2 linked regions of the Myxosarcina sp. GI1 genome follow. Each later gene encodes a partner of the first gene's protein in a complex. Links are inferred from orthologs where the notes say so. Each region holds a gene or a part of one and is shown on either strand. Other genes may lie near its edges.

The links. Proteins that work in one complex are often made in the same cells at the same time.
Region 2: the proteins of uvrA (region 1) and mfd are in contact, whole or in part, in a crystal structure (PDB 4DFC), measured with the Escherichia coli proteins. The link is inferred for Myxosarcina sp. GI1 from one-to-one orthologs.

Annotation. Positions count from the first base shown.
Region 1 is NZ_JRFE01000015.1:220,827-225,880, reverse strand. The notes cover bases 942-4,419. They hold uvrA (excinuclease ABC subunit UvrA), read left to right. Parts: upstream 942-1,300; coding sequence 1,301-4,219; downstream 4,220-4,419. Other genes in these bases: KV40_RS11575 (hypothetical protein), read left to right, coding at 4,333-4,419; KV40_RS34885 (hypothetical protein), read right to left, coding at 1,012-1,239; KV40_RS11585 (PIN domain-containing protein), read left to right, coding at 942-990. In the rest of the region: KV40_RS11595 (hypothetical protein), read right to left, coding at 1-102; KV40_RS11590 (hypothetical protein), read left to right, coding at 335-565; more of KV40_RS11585, read left to right, coding at 562-941; more of KV40_RS11575, read left to right, coding at 4,420-4,641. UniProt on the Escherichia coli protein: The UvrABC repair system catalyzes the recognition and processing of DNA lesions. UvrA is an ATPase and a DNA-binding protein. A damage recognition complex composed of 2 UvrA and 2 UvrB subunits scans DNA for abnormalities.
Region 2 is NZ_JRFE01000009.1:50,997-56,664, forward strand. Bases 942-5,033 are described here. They hold mfd (transcription-repair coupling factor), read left to right. Parts: upstream 942-1,320; coding sequence 1,321-4,833; downstream 4,834-5,033. Other genes in these bases: KV40_RS04550 (glutamate-cysteine ligase family protein), read right to left, coding at 942-1,034; KV40_RS31825 (element excision factor XisI family protein), read left to right, coding at 4,907-5,033. Outside these bases: more of KV40_RS04550, read right to left, coding at 1-941; more of KV40_RS31825, read left to right, coding at 5,034-5,668. UniProt on the Escherichia coli protein: Couples transcription and DNA repair by recognizing RNA polymerase (RNAP) stalled at DNA lesions. Mediates ATP-dependent release of RNAP and its truncated transcript from the DNA, and recruitment of nucleotide excision repair machinery to the damaged site.

The sequences.
Region 1 (5,054 bases):
GTGATGCTTAATTTTTGCTAGTAGTAAAAAGTCAAAAACTTCTTCGATGACGCGATCGGATGCTGTCTCAATTTCACGAATTAATTGTTCTTTGAGGGTCATTTTTTAGGATATTGTCATTTGTCCTATGTATATTCAATTATACTTTTGTTGCTTCTCGCTACAAATTTTTGATGCTATGTTGCAAATTAATCTGGCGAGCAATGAGCTATTCTTGAGACGCTAATTATTTCTAGTTGCTATTTGTTCGCCCTATGAAGATGCGATTGCTCATCTCATAATTAACCGATTTCATATACTAGAAGATAGATATATTTAAGTTTGCAAGAAGGCAATGGGACTACAACAACTAAAAGCAGAAGCCGTTAAGCTTTCTCCAGAAGAGCGTCTCGAACTAATTTCAGCGATCGTCGAATCTTTACAAAATGCCCCTGTTTCTCAGGGCGATCGCTTCACTGCAATTAAACGGATGCGAGGTTTATTAACCACAGATCGCCCCGCACCAACTGATGAAGAAGTAGCTGTCATGCTAGAAGAAAGACGGACAAAGAAGTATAGCAAGTGAAAGTTTTAATCGATACCAATATAGTCTTGGATTTTCTATTGCAAAGAAAACCTTTTCTTCAAGATGCGGAGCTTTTGTTTGAAGTTGTCAGCACTGGACAGATTATTGGTTATGTTACGGCAACAACCCTGACAGATATTTTTTATATTGCTCGCAAACACTCTGGCAGCACAGAAGTTGCTCGACAAGCGATTTCAGAGATATTAACGGTTATGACTATTTGCTCAGTTGATAGAGCAGTTTTAGAGTCCACTTTCAACTCTGGCTTTGATGATTTTGAAGATGCCGTTCAGATCTTCAGTGCAGTTGCTCAAAATTTAGATGCGATTGTAACTCGCGATAATAAAGGGTTTGTGAGTTCTCCTATATCTGTATTATCGATTCAGGAATTACTACAGCAAGTTAAAGCGCAAAATAAAGATTGATTTAATCTGGTGAGCAATGAGCTATTCTTGAACGCTAACTGTTCCTAGTTGTTGTTTGTTTGCCCTACGAAGATGCGATCGCTCTATGGAAAACATACTTACTTTATTTTGACAAACTCTCAGACAGACTTGTGCTTGTTTATTGGTTGGGTTAACGGGCTTCTCTTCAATTGTGACATTTAATTTATTGTGGTTAATTCTTAGAAAAGTTAGCGATCGCCCGTCCAACTTCAAAAAAAATTTGCTCACTTTAGCTTCAAGACTGTCTGAAAACGCTAAGATTACTAAGGAATATTAAGCCACTGTCCTTATGTCCCAGTCGATCGACGATCGCCCCACAAACGGCATTAAACCCGACAATTTCAATAGCAATTTCAATGAAAATACTATTCGTATTCGCGGTGCGAGACAGCATAACCTAAAAAACATCAATCTAGAATTACCGCGTAATAAGTTAATTGTCTTTACTGGCGTGTCGGGATCGGGAAAATCTTCTCTAGCTTTCGATACCATATTTGCCGAGGGACAGAGGCGTTATGTAGAATCTCTAAGTGCTTATGCCCGTCAGTTTTTAGGACAGTTAGATAAACCAGATGTCGATGCGATCGAAGGTTTGAGTCCTGCAATTTCCATCGATCAAAAATCAACTTCTCACAATCCCCGTTCTACTGTCGGTACGGTTACGGAAATTTATGACTATTTGAGATTATTATTTGGTCGGGCGGGAGAACCCCACTGTCCCCAGTGCGATCGCCCGATTTTGCCTCAAACTATCGATGAAATGTGCGATCGCATTATGGAATTGCCCGATCGCACCAAGTTTCTAATTCTCGCGCCAGTAGTAAGGGGCAAGAAAGGGACTCACAAGCAGCTATTATCTAGTCTTGCCGCTCAAGGTTTTGTGAGAGTCCGCGTCAATGGCGAAGTCAAACAGTTGAGTGATGATATCGTTCTCGATAAAAACTACAAGCATAATATTGAAGTTGTTATAGACCGACTAATTAAAAAAGATAGCATTCAAGAGCGGGTAGCCGATTCTTTAGCAACCTGTTTGCGTCTGTCAGAGGGTGTTGCCGTTATCGAGATTTTAAACGATACCGAGCAGTCAGAAGAAATAGTTTTTTCGGAAAACTTTGCCTGTCCCGAACACGGTGCGGTAATTGAAGAGTTATCTCCCCGACTGTTTTCTTTTAATTCTCCCTACGGTGCCTGTTCTCACTGTCACGGTTTGGGCAGTTTACGCACCTTCTCACCAAAACTGGTAGTACCCGATCCGACACAGCCAGTATATAGTGCGATCGCGCCCTGGTCGGATCGAGATAATAGTTACTATCTATCTCTGCTCTACGGAGTAGCGCAAGCTTATGGCTTTGAAATTCAAACTCGTTGGAACGACTTAAGTAAGAAACAGCAACAGGTAATTCTTTACGGTAGCGACGAAGCAATCTACTTTGAGTCCGATACCCGTCGCGGCGATCGCCGAGGCTATCATCGGCATTATTCTGGCGTAATCAAGATGCTAGAACGCAACTATCACGATTCAAATTCTGATAGTATCAAGCAGAAACTAGAACAGTATTTAGTCGATCTTCCCTGTGAAGTCTGTCATGGTCAAAGGCTCAAACCTGCATCTCTATCGGTTAGCTTGGGTCGATACCGCATCAACGATCTAGTCAGCGTACCTATTAGAGAATGTTTGTTTAGAACTAATAATCTTCAGCTTACCAAGCGGCAAGCAACGATCGGCGAACTAGCTTTAAAAGAAATTAGAGCCAGACTGCAATTTTTGCTCGATGTCGGCTTAGATTATCTAACGTTAGACCGCGCTGCTATGACTCTATCGGGAGGAGAAGCGCAGCGTATTCGTTTGGCAACTCAAATTGGTGCGGGGTTAACTGGGGTGCTGTACGTGCTTGACGAACCGAGTATTGGTTTGCACCAGCGAGATAACGATAAATTGCTCGTTACCCTCAAAAAACTCAGAGATTTGGGCAATACCCTAATCGTAGTCGAACACGACGAAGATACAATTCGCAATGCCGATGATATTGTCGATATCGGTCCTTATGCGGGGGTACATGGAGGCGAGGTTGTGGTTCAGGGAAATTTAACGGCTTTATTAACTGCCGAACAATCTCTGACTGGTGCTTATTTAGCTGGGAAAAGAGTTATTGCTACACCTGCCGAACGCAGAACGGGTAAAGCAGTTGGCTTGACCTTGCAAGATTGCCGCCAAAACAACCTCAAACATATCGACGTTAATGTTCCTTTGGGTAAATTTGTTTGTATTACTGGAGTTTCTGGTAGCGGTAAATCTACTCTGGTTAACGAACTGCTGCACCCAGCTTTAAAACATCACTTAACTCGCAAGGTTCCTTTTCCGACTAATTTAGGAGAAGTGACTGGTTTACAGGCGATCGATAAAGTAATTACTATCGATCAGTCTCCTATTGGTAGAACTCCTCGTTCTAACACTGCTACCTATACGGGAGTTTTTGACGCAATTCGGGCTATTTTTGCCGAAACAGTAGAAGCAAAAGCCAGGGGATATAAAGCAGGACGGTTTTCGTTTAACGTTAAAGGCGGTCGCTGCGAAGCCTGTGGTGGACAAGGGGTAAACGTCATTGAAATGAATTTTTTGCCCGATGTTTACGTTCAGTGCGATGTTTGCAAAGGTGCCAGATACAATCGAGAAACTCTACAGGTTAAGTATAAAAATTATTCCATCGCTGATGTATTAAACATGACCGTAGAAGAAGCGGTAGAAACTTTTAAAAATATTCCCCGCGCTGCTAGTCGCCTACAAACTTTAGTCGATGTAGGTTTGGGTTACATCAAACTCGGACAGCCAGCACCGACTCTATCGGGAGGTGAGGCACAAAGAGTCAAACTAGCTTCAGAGTTGTCCCGTCGCGCTACGGGTAAAACTCTCTATCTAATCGACGAACCGACTACTGGGCTATCTTTTTATGACGTGCATCATTTGTTAAACGTCTTGCAGCGTTTGGTTGATAAAGGCAATTCACTTATTGTTATCGAACACAACCTCGATGTCATTCGCTGTGCCGACTGGATTATCGATCTCGGTCCCGAAGGAGGCGATAAAGGCGGTGAAATTATTGCTGAAGGTACGCCAGAAGCAATAGCAGTAAATGAGCGATCCTATACTGGTAAATATCTCCAACAGGTACTAAAAAAATATCCTTTAGCAGAAGTTATTAGCTCTTAATCGATCGCTCCTTGCAAAGTATGGCAGTTTATATTTTATAGCAGTACAAGAGAGTATTAAGACATTGAGCTAAATACAGTTGCCTTTTGCCTTTTGCCTAACAAAACCGATTAATGTCCCAACCTACTAACGTAATGCTATATATGGCACTAGAACCCTGTAACATTTGCGGCAGTCTTAATAGTTCTGAAGCAGAAATCTGCCTTAGTTGTGGTAATCCTCCCAACGGTAGTAAACGCCCTGTAATTTTTCGCGTAGCGGCGATCGCGCTAGTAATAGTTTTTGCTTTGCCGATACTAGTTAGTAGCTTTGGCTGGTTAAGAATAAAGCTCAAACCCCAAAGGCGATCTTTACCACAACCTGAAGTTGCTTTGCGCGATAAGTCTAAAGGTGAAGGCGCGATCGCAGTATTTAAAAACTAAGGGTAGTGCGAACGGTGCCAATAACTAAATCGTCATTATCATTATCATTATCAGGTGCAGTAATCCAAACTACCCCTGGAGTAACAGCAATATTGTCATTTATTCGGTATTGATAAAAAGCTTCTAAATGCCAAGAATCATCTACTCCTGCTAAAAAACTAGGACTATCTACGGAAGGCTCCATACCGATAATTAAACCACCGATACTACCTTGTTTGCCTAAATCTGTTATTGCCAAAGTTGCTGCCCAGTTCCAAATATCTTGCCTATCTACAAAAAACTGTTCGTCTAAAAATGCAACTCTACTATATCCACCCCAACCGCCAACAATAATGCGATCGCTCAGTGACCAGGATAACTCCACCCCATAGCTATCGCTGGCGGTAGGTATTGGTTCGCCAAATATGGCTTCA
Region 2 (5,668 bases), on another replicon or contig:
GCAGCGTAGAGTAACTCACCATTAAGATAGTCAAAATCGGGTACATTTAATTCATTGTCTTGTAATTTAAAAGTCTTAATGCCCTTTTTTGGTTTAACTGTCAAACCTTCACGGCGCAATCGATTAGCAGCTTCGGAAACTAAAGCCACGAGTGATAGTGTAAGTTCGGGATAGTTACTATCCATGCCTCTAAGTTCGACAGTGCCGACAGAATTGAGACGAATGGGATTCCACCCCGCAGTTAACAGTTCGCCGCCAGAGTCTAAAAACATTTCTCTAGGTACTCCAGCGCGATCCATTGCCTGTAGCCAACAATGGTAGCGATTGAATAGCTGTTCGCTTAGTTCTTCTGCTGTTTCTACATAGGGCAGCAAACCACCTACAGTTTGCATTTTAGTATACACACCCTGCCAGGCATAGCGATCGCTACCTCGGTAGTGAATGGTTCGCATGGCTTTTCCCGCTACTTTACCATCGTAAAAAGGACAGGCGCGGGATAAAGCAATTATTGCCGCATCAAAGGCAGTAGCCAGATTGTAAATATTTACCAGTAGCGATCGCGCTTCGGGAGAAGAATTGTAAGCAATACCAACTTTACGATCTACTACGTTGTCGGGTAGGTCTAAATGAACGTGAGTACCAGTACACTTGGCTGCATTGTCAAATCTTCCCTCTCCTACGGTACGTACTTGCAAATGATAGTTGGGTTTATTCCTCATTACTGGCGTGGTGTATAAAGGATAGGTAGATAGGGGATAAAGCCTTAGATCTAGCCGATCGGCTACTTTTAGCAAGATTTGTAGCAGGTCGAGATATTCTTGAGTTAATTCGCTAAGATTATTAACTGGAACGGTGTTAATTTCAATAATACTTTTGACAAACTCAGGGGCAAAACATTCTGTCTTACGGTTTTGCGATTCTGCTATTTCATGACAGAGTTGCAAAAATTCATCGGCGCGATTGGATAAAAAACCCTCGGTATCTACGATGAAAAATTCTTGTTCTAGACCGAGACGAGAGTTGTCAAGCTGCATATCGTTTATAGTAAAGTATTTTGTTTGAGATAGCGGTCGCCAGTTTTTAAATTTAGCAACTAGCTCGTTAAGTTACTTTAGATCGGCAATGCCAATTTCATTCAACTTAGAGAATAAATCTTAGACTTATCTAAATTTGTAGCAACTGCATCACTATGACAGTCAAACTCAATAAACCATAAAAGCGATCGATATATTTATACTAATTAGTTAGAGTCTTTATAGACTATTTTTTGCTGTTTTGGCACATTAGATATAATTTCGCTCACTCATATTTACCTCGATTATGGCTTTTGCATCTATCGTTCGTGCGGTTGAAAAATCGCCTTTAACTAGAGAATTAATCGCAAAACTAAACAAAAATCAATCTTTACTGCTTAACGGGATGCCGCGCTTACCTAAAGGCATAGTTAGCTCTAGTTTGGCACGGGCAGAAGACAAAAACTTATTGATAGTTTGTCCGACTCTGGAAGAAGCAGGGCGTTGGACGGCGCAATTAGAGGCAATGGGCTGGCAGACGGTAAATTTTTACCCTACTTCTGAAGCTTCTCCTTATGACCCTTTCGACCCCGAATCTGAAATAATTTGGGGACAGATGCAGGTGTTGTCAGTTATTGATGTCAAGTCAGAAAATAAAGAGCAACCATTAGCAATTATTGCTACAGAGCGATCGCTACAGCCCCATTTACCATCCCCAGATGTATTTCAAGCTTATTGTCTGACACTGCAAAGAGGCATGAGTTTAGAATCTAAGCAGTTAGACGAGTCTTTAGCCAAGTTAGGTTACGATCGCGTTCCTTTAGTAGAGACTGAAGGACAGTGGAGTAGACGGGGGGATATTGTCGATATTTTTCCCGTTTCGGCAGAATTACCCGTGCGCTTAGAATGGTTTGGAGACGAACTAGAACGCCTGCAAGAGTTCGATCCTGCTACCCAAAGATCTTTAGATAAGATCGAGCAATTATTATTAACGCCGACTTCTTTTGCCAATATTATTAGCGATCGCATTTTAGAAATTAATAAAAACATCGATGCTTATTTAACCGATGCCGAATTAGAAGCTTTTGCCGAAGGTATTACTCCTGAAGGAATGCGACGTTTTTTAGGATTTGCTTTTACCAAACCCGCCTCGATTTTAGATTATTTACCAGACAATACTTTAATTGCGATCGACGAAATCGAACAGTGTCAGGCACATAGCGATCGCTGGATTAAATTAGCCGAGGAACAGTGGCAGAGGATCGAACCAAACTTACCTAAAATTCACAGCGACTTTTTAGACTGCCTAGTTGATACCAAAAGCTTTTCCTGTATTTATCTTTCCGAAATTGCTGAAGAAAGTCCCCGTTTGCCAATAGCTAACCCCGATGCAGTATCGGTTCACAATCTCAATAGCCGTCCCATTCCCATTACCCCCCATCAGTTTGGCAAACTCGCGGCAATTCTTAGAGGCAAACAAGAAATCTATAGCCAGATGAATTTAGATAAATATCAAACCTGGCTGGTTTCAGCACAACCTTCCCGTTCTGTGGCACTACTGCAAGAACACGACTGCCCCGTACAGTTTATCTCCAATCCTCGCGACTTTCGGGCAATTGAAAAAGCCCAGATCCAAAATACTGCTGTCGCTTTGAAATATTCTGGTTTAGCAGAACTATCGGGCTTTATTTTACCTACCTTCCGTATCGTCGTCGTTACCGATAGGGAATTTTTCGGACAGCAAACTCTAGCTACTGCAAGTTACGTTCGCAAACGCCGCCGCGCCGCTTCTAAGAAAGTAGACATAAACAAATTACGCCCTGGTGATTATGTGGTTCACAAACATCACGGCATCGGTAAGTTTCTCAAACTCGAACCCCTATCACATAGAGAATATTTAGTAGTACAGTATGCCGATGGTACTTTGCGCGTTCCTGCAGACTCTTTAGATATGCTGTCGCGGTTTCGTCAGACGGGAAGCCGTCCGCCAGAACTCAATAAGATGGCAAACGCTTCTTGGTCGAAAACTAAAACTAAAGTCCGCAAATCGATTAAGAAACTGGCAGTAGATTTACTTAAACTCTACGCCAAACGTTCTAAGCAGTCTGGTTATGCCTATCCTCACGATAATCCCTGGCAACAAGAATTAGAAGACTCTTTCCCCTATCAACCCACACCAGATCAGCTAAAAGCCACTCAAGATATCAAAATAGATCTAGAGAGCGATCGCCCGATGGATCGTTTGGTATGTGGTGATGTCGGCTTTGGTAAAACCGAAGTAGCAATTCGGGCAATTTTTAAAGTGATTACTAGCGGCAACAAACAGGTGGCGTTTCTCGCCCCGACTACTATTCTTACCCAGCAGCACTATCACACCCTCAAAGAAAGATTTGCCCCCTATCCTATCAATGTTGGCTTGCTTAATCGTTTCCGCACTCCTGCCGAAAAAAAAGAAATTATGCAGCGTTTGGCGACAGGAGAATTAGATGTAGTAGTAGGTACGCACCAGCTATTAAATAAAGATGTCAAGTTTAAAAATCTGGGAATGCTGGTAATAGATGAAGAACAGCGTTTTGGAGTCAATCAAAAAGAAAAAATCAAAGCTTTTAAATCTCAGGTAGACGTTTTAACTCTCTCTGCCACACCCATTCCTCGTACCTTATATATGTCCCTATCGGGTATTCGGGAAATGAGCTTAATTACTACCCCTCCGCCATCTCGCCGCCCGATTAAAACCCATCTTTCCCCCTATAATCCTGAAGTAGTTCGCAACGCCATCCGCAACGAACTAGACAGAGGCGGACAGGTATTTTATGTCGTTCCCAGAGTCGAAGGCATCGAAGAAATTAGCGCGCAGCTAAGAGAAATGATACCAAGTGCCAGAATTGCGATCGCTCACGGACAGATGCCAGAATCGGAATTAGAGTCTACCATGCTGACTTTTAGCAACGGCGAAGCAGATATTCTCGTCTGTACCACCATCATCGAATCTGGTTTGGATATTCCCCGCGTCAATACAATTATTATTGAAGACTCACAAAAATTTGGTCTATCGCAACTATATCAGTTGAGAGGACGTGTTGGGCGATCGGGCATCCAGGCACACGCTTGGTTACTCTATCCAGGCAAACAAACCTTATCCGACACTGCCAGAAAAAGACTCAGGGCATTACAAGAATTTTCGCAATTGGGTTCGGGCTATCAACTAGCTACTAGAGATATGGAAATACGCGGTGTTGGTAACTTATTAGGTGCAGAACAGTCGGGGCAAATGACCACTGTAGGTTTCGATCTCTATATGGAAATGTTGCAAGAAGCCATCCAGGAAATTCAGGGACAAGAAATACCCAAAGTCGAAGATACCCAAGTCGATCTCAAACTAACTTCCTTTATTCCTGCCAACTACATTCCCGATACCGACCAAAAAATGGATGCCTATCGGGCAGTCGCTACCGCCACCTCTAAAAAAGAACTACTGCAAATTGCTGCCGAATGGGAAGATCGCTACGGTAGCATTCCCGCCCCAACTCAACAGCTAATCCAGGTAATGGAACTCAAACAAATTGCCAAAGCGATCGGTTTTTCGCGCATTAAACCAGAAGGACAGCAAAACATCGTCTTAGAAACCCCAATGGCAGAACCCGCCTGGAATCTCTTGGCTGAAAACATTCCCCCGCATTTAAAATCGCGCTTTGTCTACGCACCCAAAAAAGTCATCGTGCGCGGTTTGGGTGTGGTTAAACCGCAAAGACAGTTAGATAACTTAATTGAATGGTTAGGAGCGATTCATAAGGGTTTGCCAGAGTTGGAATTGGTTTAATTTAAACCGAGACTAAGAAAAGAAAATATATTTATTAATTCGTACAAAGCAATTTAAAAAACTGATAAACAAAATGGAAAGTACAGAAGAATATCGCAAATTAATTTTGAATATTCTTAAAGGATTTATTAAAACTCCATACCAATATCAAAATGTTACTTCCAAATTGATGATTAGCGAGGATCTTAATAATTATTTGATTATGATTTGGGGAATACATGATACTGTACCAATTCATAAATGTATTGTTCATGTTGAAATTTGTAATGGAAAAATTTGTATACGTCGCCAACATAAAAGATATGACGTTTATGCCAAAATACCCTACACTATCCCCCAACATGACTATGAATTATGTGATTACGCTTGTCGAGAAGATATAGATTTTGCAATAAGTCTCGAAAAAATATACCAGTTTCATCAAACTTTGTTTGTATTTAAAACTGCACCAGAATCTGATTATGGACAGCCATCAATAAAAACAAATGCTACGTCAGCAGAATTAATAAAATTAGCTAGTGTTGGTCACGATTTTATTAATAACAAAATAGCACAACATCCTAATACACCGCCCGAACTATTAATCAAACTTTTTTCCAAGTTTCCCGTACAAGTACTGACCAACAGTAATTTAGATTTAATAATAATAGAAAACCAGAATTTTTTAGAACAACTATATGAATCTTTTCCTAATTGTTTTTATCAAAAATATATAGATATACCTACATTTTTTATTGAATGGGCTGCTAATCACCTACGCAAAGACATACGTGCAAAAGTAGCAAGTAGTTATCAAATTCCCGATCTTCTTTTGAAAAAGTTAATTAATGATGAT